4 regions of the Streptomyces sp. NPDC048297 genome follow, and region 4 is predicted to be linked to each of the others. Evidence: riboswitches for the same ligand, from Rfam matches in the RefSeq annotation. Region 4 holds a riboswitch; each other region holds the start of a gene.
What was found. A riboswitch is a leader RNA that binds a small molecule or an ion and turns the genes downstream of it on or off. The one in region 4 is predicted to bind cyclic di-AMP.
Positions count from the first base shown of each region.

Region 1 (3,528 bases), on a different contig from region 4:
TCTGCTGTCGCTCGAAAGGCCTCCGTATGCTTCCCGGGAACGGTCGTCACCGTCGCCCCCGTCAGGCTCCGGCGCTCATCGTCGCGGCCGGAGTGACCGGCTCCGCCATCGCCATCCCGCTCCTCGGTGCCGTGAGCGCCCACGCGGCCGACGGCACCACGTGGGACAAGGTGGCCGAGTGCGAGAGCGGCGGCTCCTGGAGCGCCGACAACGGCAACGGGTACTACGGCGGCCTGCAGATCTCGCACGAGGACTGGGTCAAGTACGGCGGCACCCAGTACGCCGACAATGCCGACCGGGCGAGCCGGTCGCAGCAGATCGCGGTCGCCGAGAGGATCCTCGCCGACCAGGGCACCACCCCCTGGGCCACCTGCGCCCTGCTCTCCGGGATGACCGCCGACTCCGCTTCCGCTGACGTCGACACGGGCGTCGGGGGCTCCGACTCCCAGGGCTCGGGCAAGGGCAACTCCGGCCACTCCTCCGACTCCCAGAGCGACGACTCCGGGTCCGGCAAGAAGTCCGGCTCACCCGACTCGACCGACTCGTCGAACTCGTCCGACAAGTCGGGTTCATCCTCTTCGTCCGACTCGTCGGACCTCTCGGACTCGTCGGACCCCTCCGTGGGTGCGTCCGCCACGCCGTCCCCGGGTGTGGGCCAGGGTTCCGGTTTCGGTGACGCCCGTGAGGGTGCGGGTGCCGCCGAGTCCGACATGTCGGCCTCGCCCGGAACCGGGGCGTCGCAGGAGGGTGAGGGTTCGGCCGCCTCCGACCCCACGCTCGGCGACCCGGGCAATTCGTGGCAGACCGGCAGCTCTTGGAGTCTGGTCGACACCGGCGCCCTCGACGGTGGCGGACGTCACCGTGGCGGCACTGCGGACGAAAGCGTGACAAACGGTCAAAGCGGCCACGCCTCGGGCCGTCACGCCTCCCGTGACGCGGACGACTACACCGTCCGCGAGGGCGACACGCTCAGCTCCATCGCCGACTCCCTTGACGTCGACGGCGGATGGCACGCGCTCTACGCTCAGAACAAGAAGGCCGTCGGCGCCGACCCGGACGACATCGCCCCCGGTCAGACCCTGCACGTCGGTTCCTGAGTGGGCGGCGGACAGGGGGAGTTGGCGCCCCACTTCACCCGCTAATGTCCGTTTTGGTGAAAGTGTGGGATGAGTCTCAGAAGCCCTGATCGTCTTTGGAATTCCGCCGAACGCCTGCCTACGGTCGAGGCCGCTCGTCACCACGAGCCCCGGCATCCGCAACGCCGAATCCTGCCAGCGGTCGCCCGGGAACAGTCGACGCGTCACGCGCCGTAGGCAGGAGCGGGGGACCCAAGGTAGGCGCCGGATCCGGCAGTTGATGCCGCGACCGGCTCGGGGTGAAGCCGTGCCTCCCGGAAGACGGGAGGGACGGCCGGGCAACTCAACCGGCCCGAACCCGACAGCTCACCTCGCAGGCGTCGGTGAGGGGATCGATCCATGCTGTTTTCCAGCAAGGGCAAGCACCGTCGTCCGGCCAAGGCTCTTCGCGCCGTCACGCTCGCCGGCGTGGCCGGCGCCGTCGTCGTCGCCCCGCTGATGGCGGCCGGCAACGCCTCCGCCGCCACCGCCTCGGAGTGGGACAAGGTCGCCCAGTGCGAGTCCGGTGGCAACTGGTCCATCAACACCGGCAACGGCTACTACGGCGGTCTGCAGTTCTCCGCCTCCACCTGGGCCGCGTACGGCGGCACGGCCTACGCCTCCCGCGCCGACCTGGCCTTCGAGCAGCAGCAGATCACCGTCGCCGAGAAGGTCCTCGCCGCCCAGGGCAAGGGCGCCTGGCCGGTCTGCGGCACGGGCCTGTCCAGCACCCCCTACGGCGCCGCTCCCGCCGCCGCGAAGCCCGCCCCCGCGAAGCCGGCCCCCGCCAAGCCCGCCGCGCCGAGCACCACCACCCGCTCCACCGACCAGCAGGCCGCCTCCCGTTCGGCGGACCGCCCGGCCGCGAGCAAGACCGTCACCACCCCGACCGGCAAGAAGGTCAAGAAGGGTGACGGCGAGTACAAGGTGGTCAAGGGCGACACCCTCAGCACCATCGCCGGCAAGCACGGTGTCAAGGGCGGCTGGAAGAAGCTGTTCGACCTGAACAAGGACATCGTCGCGGACGCCGACCTCATCTACCCGGGTCAGCAGCTGCACCTGAAGTGACCCCAGGCTCAGGCCTCCCCCGTCCCCACGGACTCCCTGCCCCGGTGCGTGTTCCCCCGTACGCACCGGGGCGGGGTTTTTTCATGAACCTCCGTATTTCGTGAACTCCCTTTGTTCCGCTGATGAACAATGGGTACCGTCTCACTGCAGTCCCCGTCCACGGGACGGTCGGTCGGTGGCCGACGCCCCTGGGACGGTTAGGCTCTAGTCGCAAGGCACAGCCGCAAGGCACAACAGCCCCGCTCTTCCAGCGTCACATTCCAAGAAGGAGATGCTCGTGCCGTCCATCGACGTCGTCGTAGCCCGGGAAATCCTGGACTCCCGAGGCAACCCCACGGTCGAGGTCGAGGTCGGCCTCGACGACGGCAGCACGGGTCGTGCCGCCGTTCCGTCCGGTGCCTCCACCGGTGCCTTCGAGGCCATCGAGCTCCGTGACGGTGACCCGAACCGCTACCAGGGCAAGGGTGTCGAGAAGGCCGTCCTCGCCGTCATCGAGCAGATCGGCCCGGAGCTGGTCGGCTACGACGCCACCGAGCAGCGCCTGATCGACCAGGCCATGTTCGACCTGGACGCCACCGACAACAAGGGCTCCCTCGGCGCCAACGCCATCCTCGGCGTCTCCCTCGCCGTCGCCCACGCCGCCTCCGAGGCCAGCGACCTGCCGCTGTTCCGCTACCTGGGCGGCCCCAACGCGCACCTGCTGCCCGTGCCGATGATGAACATCCTCAACGGCGGCTCGCACGCGGACTCCAACGTGGACATCCAGGAGTTCATGATCGCCCCGATCGGCGCGGAGTCCTTCTCCGAGGCGCTGCGCTGGGGTACCGAGGTCTACCACACCCTCAAGAAGGTCCTGAAGGGCAAGGGCCTGTCCACCGGCCTCGGCGACGAGGGCGGCTTCGCCCCGAACCTCGGCTCCAACCGCGAGGCCCTCGACCTCATCCTGGAGGCCGTCAAGCAGGCCGGTTACATCCCCGGTGAGCAGATCGCGCTCGCGCTCGACGTCGCCGCGTCCGAGTTCTACAAGGACGGCAAGTACGAGTTCGAGGGCAAGTCCCGCTCGGCCGCCGAGATGACCGAGTACTACGAGGAGCTGGTGGCGGCCTACCCGCTCGTCTCCATCGAGGACCCGCTGTTCGAGGACGACTGGGCCGGCTGGAAGGTCCTCACCGACCGCCTCGGCGACAAGGTCCAGATCGTCGGCGACGACCTGTTCGTCACCAACCCGGAGCGCCTGGCCCGCGGCATCGAGGAGGGCACCGCCAACGCCCTCCTGGTGAAGGTGAACCAGATCGGCTCGCTCACCGAGACCCTGGACGCCGTCGAGCTGGCCCAGCGCAACGGC
Region 1 covers NZ_JBICZA010000006.1:186,033-189,560, forward strand. The annotation lists gene ACGFYV_RS09145 (transglycosylase family protein) at 27-1,097, shown strand; cyclic di-AMP (ydaO/yuaA leader) riboswitch at 1,296-1,471, shown strand; gene ACGFYV_RS09150 (transglycosylase family protein) at 1,476-2,183, shown strand; gene eno (phosphopyruvate hydratase) at 2,455-3,528, shown strand, end outside.
Region 1: it holds a riboswitch for cyclic di-AMP, as region 4 does, so the genes downstream of both, ACGFYV_RS09150 (transglycosylase family protein) here and ACGFYV_RS04735 (M23 family metallopeptidase) in region 4, are expected to answer to the same signal.

Region 2 (3,528 bases), on a different contig from region 4:
ACCTTGCCCGCCTTCACCAGTTCGTCGAGGGCCCCGATGATCTCCTCGACCGGCACCTCGGGCTGGTCGAAGTGGGTGTAGTAGAGATCGATGTAGTCGGTGTCCAGGCGGCGCAGGGACGCGTCGGCGGCGGCCTTGATGTTGGCCGCGGTAAGGCCCTGGTACTCCGGGTGCTGGCTGACCTTGGTCGCGACGACGACGTCCGAGCGGTTGCCGCGGGCCTTGAGCCACTTGCCGATGATCGTCTCGGACTCGCCGCCCTTGTGGCCCTCGATCCACGCCGAGTAGGAGTCGGCCGTGTCGACGAAGTTGCCACCGGCGGCCGTGTACGCGTCGAGGACGGCGAAGGACGCCTCCTCGTCGGCGGTCCAGCCGAAGACGTTGCCTCCGAGGGCCAGCGGGAAGACCTTGAGGTCGGAGGCGCCGAGCTTACGCAGAGAAGGGTGAGAAGCAGTCATGCTTCACTTCAACCGCCACCCCCGCCACACCCATTCCGGCCTTCCTGCGAACAGAGTGTGAAACCACCCGGACGGAGCAGGTGCGGGCCCGGGGGCGGCGTGCGGCATGCGCGCTGCGGGCGTACGAGCCCGGGAGGCAAACGCGCCCGGAGGGCGTGCGCGCCGGAGGCCCTGGCGTCGGGGGGATGTCGCCAGGGCCGCCGGGGACCGGTCGTGGAGGGGGTGGTTCAGGACCGGCCGGGACGGTCGCGGGGGCAGGGTGTTCAGGACCTGCCCGGGACCGGTCGCGTGCGGACGATCAGGTGCGGGCCGGTAGTGGGGCGGTGACCGCTCAGGGGGTGAGGCCCTTGTCGCGCAGCCACGTCATCGGGTCGATGCCGGTGGACTGGCCGCCGGGGTGGACCTCCAGGTGGAGGTGCGGGCCGGTGACGTTGCCGGTGGCGCCGACGCGGCCGATGACCTCTCCGGTGGTGACCTTCTGGCCGACGGAGACGCTGATCGAGGACTGGTGGCAGAACCACAGCTCGGTGCCGTCGTCGAGGGTGAGGACGGTGCGGTAGCCGTACGCGCCGGCCCAGCCCGCCTCGGTGACCGTGCCGCCGTGGATGGCCTGGATGAGCGTGCCGGTGGGCGCGGCGAAGTCGAGGCCGGTGTGGTAGCCGGAGGACCACATGGAGCCGGGCTGACCGAAGGTGCCGGTGATGGTGTACGAGACGACCGGCAGCTTGTACTGCTTCGCCAGCGCGGCCAGGCGCTCCGCCTCGGCCTTCTTCCTGGCCTCGGCAGCCGCCTTCTCCTTCTCGGCGGCGGCCTTGGCCGCGGCCTCCTTCTTCGCCTTGTCGGCGGCCTCGGCGGCGGCCTTCTCGGCCGCCGCGGCAGCGGCAGCCGTGGCCTTCTCCTCGGCCCGGCTGTCGGCCTTGCTCTGCTGCTGCTCGGCCTGCGCCATGATCCGGTTGCGCAGGGCCTCGCCCGCGTCGGCGCCCTTCGCGGCGTCGGCGGAGGTCACGCCGACGTTGGTGAGGGAGGCGGGGGCGGCCTTGGGCGCGTCGGAGGAGCCGTCGAACAGGTTCTCGACGGAGGCCATGGACGGCAGATGGTCGGGGATGTGGTCGGGCAGCGAGATGGACACCGGCGGCTTGCCGGTGTTCGCGCTGGCGATGCCACCCGCGCCGACGGCGGCTATGACACCGACACCGAGGACGGTGGAGCTGCGGGCGAGTCCGCCGCGCTGCTTGGCGACGCGGTGCCGTCCGCGCACCGGGCGGACGGACTCCTCGGTGGGGTTCCACTCCTCCCAGGGGCCCTCGTCGGGGCCGCGACCGCCGTAGCCGAAGGTCTCGGGTTCTCGCTGAGCGGGCACGAACGGGGCTTGTGGGGCAGGCCGGTTGGACGCCACGCGGGCGTACTCCTTTCCTTCCTTCGCCTACCGGGTTAGCTGACGGGTTCGGAGCAGGAAGGTCTCCTACGCGCGTATACCTGTCGTGAGTCGAGCAGTTCACGACGGCGTCCGCGTGATTCACCCCAAGGTGGTGGTTCCCCGGTTCCCTTGCGAGATTCGGCGCGTGCGCACGGAGCCGCCTCTTGTGACGGCTGGGACGACCGCGCTGCGTTATCGAACGTTAATAGACCGGGGTGCCAGATTCCAAGCCGTTCAGCCTGATCATTCCCACTCTCCGGGGTGGACGTAGCCGTCAGGACCGGGGGAAAACGGGCGAGTTGGCCCACGTTCAGGAGTCACTCGGTTTTTGATGGTGTCTCAGATGTTATGCGGAGGGCTGCCGCCCGGTCACCGTGCGTGAGAGTTCAGTTCAGGGCGGGTCGCCGTACGGCCAGCAGCGCCATGTCGTCCGCCATCCCGCCGCCCGAGTGCCGCCGTACCTCCGAGGCGAGCCGGCCGAGCAGGATGCCGGGGTCCGGGCAGCGGCGTCCGGCGAGCCGGCGCGCGGGGTCGTAGAACCGGCCGTGGGCGTCCCGGGCCTCGGACAGGCCGTCGGTGTAGAGCAGCAGGGTGGCGCCGTCCGGGAAGGGGGTCCGGTGGGCGCGGTCGGGCCACATGCCGAGGTCGCTCATGCCGAGGGGCAGGGCGGGCTCGTGCGCCGTGAGGGCGCGCAGGGTGCCGTCGGGGTGCAGCATGAACGGCGGCGGGTGGCCGCGGTTGAGGATGCGGGCGACGCCGTCGTCGTGCGGGAGTTCGGCGAGGACGGCGGTCGTGAAGCCTTCGAAGGCGTCGAGCCCCTCCCGCCGGGTGCCCTCGCGGGCCAGCGCCCTCTCCAGCCGTGCGGCCACCGCCTCCAGCGTGGCCTCCTGCTCGGCGGCCTCGCGGAACGCCCCGATCACGACGGCCACGGCGGCGACCGCCCCCATGCCCTTGCCGCGCACGTCCCCGACGATCAGCCGTACGCCGTGCGGGGTGTCCTGCACCGCGTACAGGTCGCCGCCGATGTACGCGCCCTCCTGGGCCGCCTCGTACCGAGCCGCGATGTCGAACCCGCCGATCCGCGCGGCGGGTTCGGGCAGGACGGCGCGCTGGGCGGCCTCGGCGATCTCCCGGGCGGAGGCGAGCCGTTCGTCGCCGCGGCGTACGACGCGGTTGATGACGAGGGCGAGGACGGCGACCGTGACGACGGTGACGGCCTCGGTGACGGCGCTGGCGTCCGGCAGGGCGTAGCGGGTGTGCACGAGGAGGGCGGCGAGCACGGTGGCGAGGCCGGTGAGAGCCGTGGTGCGCAGCGAGGCCAGGGGCGCGGCGACCAGCGGGGCGGCCGTGAAGAACGGGACGGCGGTGTAGGCGGGCGGGGTGAGCAGGTCGTACAGGATCCCGCCGGTGACCAGGAGCGTGGGCAGGGTGCGGGCGAGTGTCCGCGGTCTGGGGTGGCGGCCGCGGTCCCGGGGCGTGGGTGCGGGCGCGGATGCGGATGCGGGGGCGGATGCGGGGGCCGTGGAGTCCGTGGAGTCCGTGCCGAGGCCCGGGTCGGGTACGGGGTCGCCGGGGAGCCTGCCGCCGGCCCGGGCGCCGGCGTCCTCCTCCATCTCACCTGGGCGCACCGCTCGTCTCCCGTGTCTTCGACGT
Region 2 covers NZ_JBICZA010000068.1:8,784-12,311, reverse strand. The annotation lists gene ACGFYV_RS37075 (aldo/keto reductase) at 1-458, opposite strand, end outside; gene ACGFYV_RS37070 (M23 family metallopeptidase) at 790-1,854, opposite strand; cyclic di-AMP (ydaO/yuaA leader) riboswitch at 1,862-2,029, opposite strand; gene ACGFYV_RS37065 (PP2C family protein-serine/threonine phosphatase) at 2,262-3,488, opposite strand.
Region 2: it holds a riboswitch for cyclic di-AMP, as region 4 does, so the genes downstream of both, ACGFYV_RS37070 (M23 family metallopeptidase) here and ACGFYV_RS04735 (M23 family metallopeptidase) in region 4, are expected to answer to the same signal.

Region 3 (3,528 bases), on a different contig from region 4:
TCCACAGGTTCTTCGGGCGACGGGACTCGTTGCGCTCGATGACCGCGTTGGCGGCGGACAGGATCGTCTGCGTGGAGCGGTAGTTCTGCTCCAGCAGGATCGTCGTCGCGTTCGGGTAGTCCTCCTCGAACTGGAGGATGTTGCGGATGGTCGCGCCGCGGAAGGCGTAGATCGACTGGTCCGCGTCACCCACGACGCACAGTTCGGCGGGCGGGAGGTCGTGCTCTCCCGGCGGGGCGTCCACGTCCGCGGCGGGGCGCTCGCCGGTGCCGACCAGCTCGCGCACCAGGGCGTACTGGGCGTGGTTGGTGTCCTGGTACTCGTCGACGAGGATGTGCCGGAAGCGGCGGCGGTAGTGCTCGGCGACGTCCGGGAAGGCGCGCAGCAGGTTGACGGTCGTCATGATCAGGTCGTCGAAGTCGAGCGCGTTGGCCTCGCGCAGCCGCGACTGGTAGAGCGCGTAGGCCTGGGCGAGGGTCTTCTCGAAGCCGTCGGTGGCCTGGGCGGCGAAGTCCTCCTCGTCGATCAGCTCGTTCTTGAGGTTGCTGATCTTGGCGCTGAAGGACTTGGGCGGGAAGCGCTTGGGGTCGAGGTCCAGGTCACGGCAGACCAGGGCCATCAGGCGCTTGCTGTCGGCGGCGTCGTAGATCGAGAAGGACGAGGTGAAGCCGAGCCTCTTCGACTCGCGGCGCAGGATGCGGACGCACGCGCTGTGGAAGGTCATGACCCACATCGCGTTCGCGCGCGGGCCGACGAGCTGCTCGACGCGCTCCTTCATCTCGCCCGCGGCCTTGTTGGTGAAGGTGATCGCGAGGATCTGGCCCGGGTGCACGTGCCGCTCGGCGAGCAGGTGGGCGATGCGGTGCGTCAGCACACGGGTCTTGCCTGAACCGGCGCCGGCGACGATGAGCAGCGGGGAGCCGGCGTGGACGACCGCGGCGCGCTGGTTCTCGTTCAGCCCCTCAAGGAGCGCCGCCGCGTCGAGGGCAGGCCGGGGAGCGCCGTCGCGGTAGTAATCGTCGCGGTCCAGGGGCGCGTCGAACTTCCCGCCGAACAGATCGTCCGGAATCGACTCCGGAACGTGATCGTCCTCGGGCGGCGGCGGGGGCTCCCCCTCCTGCCCGCGAGGGCTCTGGAGGTCCGCCAGGAAGCTGTCGTCAAAGAGGCTGCTCATCGCTCTCCGAGTCTAGGGCGCCGCACTGACAACCGGTGCCGCATCGGGAACCCGGCCGCTTCGACAGGGCGGTCGATCTTCCTTGCCGGGGCGCGTTCTTGCCGTATTCCGGCGGCCACCGGGCCCTCACGCAGCGGAATCACCTCGTGACCCGGGAGCGGTCCCACGACAAGGTCACGAAAATGTATCGGACATATGGTGCACCAACCTTCACACGAGTCACACGAGTTGGCTAGGTTGCCGGTCGGGCCGCACGCCCGTTACCGGCGAACCCCGCCGGGTCGCGCGGCCTCCGCCGAGTCCATCGCGTCGCTGCGCGGCGCGCGGAGCCGGGGACCCACCGTTCCCTGGGGTGAATCGGCCCACGTTCCGCACGGGACGCGAGCCGTAGGGCAAGCCTTCCGAACCACCCGCCCGAACCCGACAGCTAACCCGGTAGGCGGCAGACGGAAGGAGTCGCCTCCCTTGGCGTCGCACCGCAAGCCGCGCCCCTCGGGCACGCTCGGAGCAGGTCTTCGCACCCCCATGCTCGCCACCGCCGCCCTCACCTCGGTGGCCGTGCTGTCCCAGACGGCCGACGCCGCTCCCTCGGCCGGCGGGAAGCCGAGCGTGGAGGAGGTCGAGAAGAAGGTCGACGACCTCTACCGCCAGGCGGAGTCGGCGACCGAGAAGTACAACGCCGCCAAGGAGCGGGCCGGCAGACAGCGCAAGCAGGTCGACGCCCTGCGCGACGACGTGGCCAAGCGCACCGAGCGGCTGAACCAGGCGCGCGAGGAGCTGGGCACGTTCGCCGCCGCCCAGTACCGGACCGGGGCCGCCACGCCCCAGACCGCCACCTTGCTGCTCGCGAACGACCCGCAGGACTACTTCGACCAGACCCAGCTGATGAACCGGCTGACCTCACGGCAGAAGACCGCGGTCGACGACTACGTCACCGAGCAGTCCGCGACCATGAAGAAGCGCCGGGAGGCCGCCGAGAGCCTCCAGACCCTCTCCGAGTCGCAGCGGGAACTGCGGACGACCAAGTCCACCGTCCAGAAGAAGCTCGCCTCCGCGCGCGAGTTGCTGTCCGAGCTGACGGCCGAGGAGAAGGCGCGGCTCGCGGCCATCGAGAAGCAGAAGCAGGAGCAGGCCGCGCGCGAGGCTGCCGCGCTGGCGAAGAAGCAGGCGGCGGCGGAACGGGCACGCCAGCAGGCGGAGGCGCAGGCTCAGCAGGACAGCGAGTCGTCCACGTCCGGCGGTTCGTCGACCACCGGCGGTTCGTCATCGTCGGGCGGATCGACGTCCGGCGGATCGATGTCGGGCGGTTCCACGTCCGGTGGTTCGACGTCCACCGGCACGTCGACCACCAAGGCCGAGAAGGCGATCGCCTTCGCCCGCGCCCAGATAGGCAAGCCGTACGTCTGGGGCGCGACCGGACCGGGCTCGTACGACTGCTCCGGCCTGACCCAGGCCTCCTGGAAGGCCGCCGGCGTCAGCCTCCCGCGCACCACGTACGACCAGGTCGCCGCGGGCACCACGGTGTCCCTGACGGACGCCCGGCCCGGCGACCTGATCTTCTTCTACGACGACATCAGCCACGTCGGCATCTACATAGGCAACGGCATGATGATCCACGCGCCCAAGCCCGGCGCGTACGTCCGCGAGGAGTCGATCTACTACGCCGGCTCGTCGATCATCCACAGCGTGGTGCGCCCGGCCTGAGCGCGCCGCAGGACGGCTTCGGACCTGAGCGCGCCGCAGGACGGCTTCGGACCTGAGCGCGCCGCAGGACGGCTTCGGACCTGAGCGCGCGGCATAGCCGCTTCGGATCCGCCGGCGAGCGGCTCCGTGGCATCCGGCCACGGAGCCGTCCACGGAGCCCTCCGCGAAAACCCGTTGGCGGACCACGGCGGCCACTGCTACTTTTCCGGAGGCCGTGCGAGAGAACGAGGAGGTGGTACCCGTGAACGCAATATCGACATGGGTGCTCCCCTCCGGGGTCACGGTCGGGCGATAGGTCGTCCGGGAGCGCCGTTCACGCGCACTCCCGAAAGGCACGACCATGCACTTCACTTCCGAACAACGCCTCGACGACGGCGTCCTCGAGCGCGAGTTCATCCTCGGCGAGACCCCCGGCACCCTGTGGACGCCTGAGTCCGCCACACCGGTCCCGCTGATCCTGATGGCCCACAACAACGGCCTGCCCAAGGCGGAACCCCGGCTGGTGGCCCGCGCCCGGCTCTCCGCGGCGTACGGCTACGCGGTGGCCTCCATCGACGCCCCCGGGTGCGGTGACCGGCCCCGTTCCGCCGCCGACGAGCAGGCCCGCGCCGACCTGCGCCGGGCGATGCGGGTCGGCGAGCCGGTCGACG
Region 3 covers NZ_JBICZA010000032.1:93,558-97,085, forward strand. The annotation lists gene pcrA (DNA helicase PcrA) at 1-1,174, opposite strand, end outside; cyclic di-AMP (ydaO/yuaA leader) riboswitch at 1,458-1,632, shown strand; gene ACGFYV_RS29350 (NlpC/P60 family protein) at 1,640-2,878, shown strand; gene ACGFYV_RS29355 (dienelactone hydrolase family protein) at 3,219-3,528, shown strand, end outside.
Region 3: it holds a riboswitch for cyclic di-AMP, as region 4 does, so the genes downstream of both, ACGFYV_RS29350 (NlpC/P60 family protein) here and ACGFYV_RS04735 (M23 family metallopeptidase) in region 4, are expected to answer to the same signal.

Region 4 (3,528 bases):
ACCGCCTGGCCAAGCTCGTCGCCGAGGGCCTTGAGGAACTGCCCGAGACCGTCTGAGCACCCGGCACCGGGCCCCCGGCCCCGGGCCCCCGGCCCCGGAAGACGGCCCCCGGAAGACGGAAGCCGCGTCACCCTTTGCGGGTGGCGCGGCTTTTGCGCGTCACGGAGGATTCACGAGCGGATTCACCGGCGCGTTCATGGGCAGGCCCACGGATGCGTCCACGGCCGCGTTCACGAACGGGTGCACGAGCGGGCGCGCGGAAAACCCGGAGGGAAATCGCGGGCGCACGGGAATTCGGGTACCCGGAATGCACCCCGTGGAATTACCCCTCTTTGTATACGGTGCCCGTGTTAATGCCGTGGGCGCGATGTGTTTACGGCATGTTGCGAAGTCCTCACGCGCGACTGGCGGTCCGTGCCGCCGGAGAAGCGCAACCGGTGCGCAAGGGCCGCGCGCTCGGTGTGCAGGGCCGTGACCGCCCGCGCGCGCTCGCCGTCGCCGCGCGCCACCGCGTCCACGATCGCGCCGTGCTCCGCCCAGGACTCCACCGGGCTCGACGGCACGTCCACCGTGTACATCCAGGCGATCTTGTGCCGCAGCTGGGTGAGCGTCGAGGTCAGCGACTGGCTGCCACAGGCCTGGGCGAGCGTCTCGTGGAACCAGCCGCCGAGCGAGCGCAGATCCTCGCTGCGCCCCCGCTCGGCCCGCTCCTGCCCCAGTCTGACCAGGCCGCGCAGCACCTTCAGATGGGCATCGGTGCGCCGCTGCGCGGCCCGTGCGGCGCCGAGCGGCTCCAGCAGCAGGCGCATCTCCAGCAGGTCGGCGGCCTCCTGCTCGGTCGGCTCGGCCACGCACGCGCCGGCGTGCCGCCGGGTCACCACGAAGCCCTCGGCCTCCAGGGTGCGCAGGGCCTCGCGCACGGGGACGCGCGAGACGCCGTAGCGGCGGGCGAGGACTTCCTCGGTGAGACGGCTGCCGCGCTCGTGGACACCCACGACGATGTCGTCCCGGATCGCCGTGCACACCGACTGTGCCGGAATACGCATGACCGACCTCCGTCTTCATCCCCGTGAAACGTCGACGATGGACGTCCGCTCAGTGACTGTATTCCAATCGGCGGGAATTTCCGACGGCGGGCAGGAATCCGTGGATATTTTTTGGCCAGTCGACCGGGTAAGAGGCGTGGAAAACGACGAAAGCCCCGACTCGGATGAGCCGGGGCTTTCACGGTGCGCTGCGTTTCGGACGGCCGCCGCGCGGGACCGTCAGACGGACACGCCGTGCTTGCGGAGGTAGGCGACCGGGTCGACGTCCGAGCCGTACTCGGGGGTCGTCCGGGCCTCGAAGTGCAGGTGCGGTCCGGTGACGTTGCCGGTCGCGCCGGACAGGCCGATCCGCTGGCCCGGCACGACCCGCTGGCCCACGCCGACGCCGATGGACGACAGGTGGCCGTACTGGGTGTACATGCCGTCGGCCATCCGGATCACGATCTGGTTGCCGTACGCCCCGCCCCAGCCGGTGGAGACGACCGTGCCGGAGCCGACCGCGTGGACCGTCGTCCCGCTCGCCGCGTGGAAGTCGATGCCGGTGTGGGAGCCGGAGGACCACAGGGAGCTGCTCGCCATGTAGCCGGTGGAGACGTACGAGTGCGCGATCGGGGGGACGAACGCGTTCAGGCGCTTGCGCTCCGCCTCGCGGGCGGCGCGGGCCTTGGCCTCCCGTGCCTGCTTCGCGCGCTCGGCGGCGGCCTTGGCGGCGGCCTCCTCGGCGGCCTTCCGCTCGGCGGCGGCCTTCTGCGCGGCGGCCTGCGCGTCGATCTCCTCGGCGAGCCTGGCGCTGACGGTGATGACGGGGGTGAGACCGGTCCGCTCGACGGAGTTCTCCGCGGCGAGTGCGGGCGAGGCCATGAGGGTGCCGACGACACCGGTGGTGGTGAGGGCAGCGATACCGACCGCCGAAGCGGTGGTGCGCATGACCCGGCCGGGCTTGCGGTGCTTCCCGGAGGCGCACATGAACGCCATGAGCTGGCTGGTCCTTTCCTTCCCTCTCGCCTACCGGGTTAGCTGACGGGTTCGGAGCAGGAAGGTCTCCTACGGACTCCCTCGCCGTGGCGCGGGCGTCCGATTCACCCCAGGGACTGCGGTTGGGTCCCCGGCTCCCCTGGCTCGCGCCGTACGGGGACTCGGCGATGACTGTCCGGTGCCGCGGGCGCGGCGCACTGCATGACGAACAGCCCGGAAGACGCTAAAGGGGGCGACTGCCGATCCCCAAACGGATCCGGGCTTTTGTAGCGCATCCCACAGGGCAGACCGGCAACCTCCGTCCGAAACCGGACATCTCAGGGGTGTTGCCGCGGCACGGCCGGGAACGGCAAGGGCCCTGACGACCCGTCGGTCGCCAGGGCCCACGCGCATCGTCGTGCGCGGCCTCTACTCAGCGGCCACGACGGTGACTTCACCGATGCCGAGCGCCTCGACCGGCTCCTTGATCTGAGCCGCGTCACCGACGAGGACGGTCACCAGGCGGTCCACCGGGAAGGCGTTCACGACCGCCGCGGTGGCCTCCACGGTGCCGGTGGCGGCCAACTGCCGGTAAAGCTGCGCCTGGAAGTCGTCCGGCAGCTCCTGCTCGACCTGGTCGGCCAGCGTGCCCGCGACGGCCGCCGCGGTCTCGTACTTCAGCGGCGCCACCCCGACGAGGTTCTGCACGGCGACGTCCCGCTCGGCGTCGGTCAGGCCCTCCGCCGCGAGCGTGCGCAGCACCGTCCACAGGTCCTGGAGCGCGGGACCGGTGTTCGGGGTGTCCACCGAGCCGCTGATGGCGAGCATCGAGGCACCGGCGGCCCCTCCGGCGGAAGGCGCCGCGGAGCGCAGGACCTGCCCGAAGGCGCGTACGCCGTAGGTGTAGCCCTTCTCCTCGCGCAGGACCCGGTCCAGGCGGGAGGTGAGGGTGCCGCCGAGGCAGTAGGTGCCGAGCACCTGCGCCGGCCACACGCGGTCGTGCCGGTCGGGGCCGATCCGGCCGATGAGCAGCTGGGTCTGGACGGCGCCGGGCCGGTCCACGATGACGACCCGGCCGGTGTCGTCGGCGGACACGGGCGGCACGGGCCGCGGCGTGCCGGGGGTGCCGGTCCAGGCGCCCAGGGTGTCGGCGAGCAGCTCGTCCAGGTCGGTGCCGGTGAGGTCGCCGACGACGACCGCGGTGGCCGTCGCGGGGCGCACATGGCGGTCGTAGAAGGCGCGTACGGCCGCCGCGTCGATCTTCTCGACCGTGTCCTCGGTGCCCTGGCGCGGCCGGGACATGCGCGAGGTCGCCGGGAACAGCTCCCTGGAGAGTTCCTTGGCGGCCCGGCGGGAGGGGTTGGCCATCTCGTGCGGGATCTCGTCCAGGCGGTTGCGGACCAGCCGCTCGACCTCGCTCTCGGCGAAGGCGGGCGCGCGCAGGGCGTCGGCGAGCAGGCCGAGGCCCTTGGCGAGGCGGGAGGCGGGGACCTCCAGGCTGATCCGGACGCCGGGGTGGTCGGCGTGC
Region 4 covers NZ_JBICZA010000003.1:209,461-212,988, forward strand. The annotation lists gene ACGFYV_RS04725 (HPr family phosphocarrier protein) at 1-56, shown strand, start outside; gene ACGFYV_RS04730 (GntR family transcriptional regulator) at 351-1,046, opposite strand; gene ACGFYV_RS04735 (M23 family metallopeptidase) at 1,266-2,021, opposite strand; cyclic di-AMP (ydaO/yuaA leader) riboswitch at 2,034-2,198, opposite strand; gene ACGFYV_RS04740 (M16 family metallopeptidase) at 2,430-3,528, opposite strand, start outside.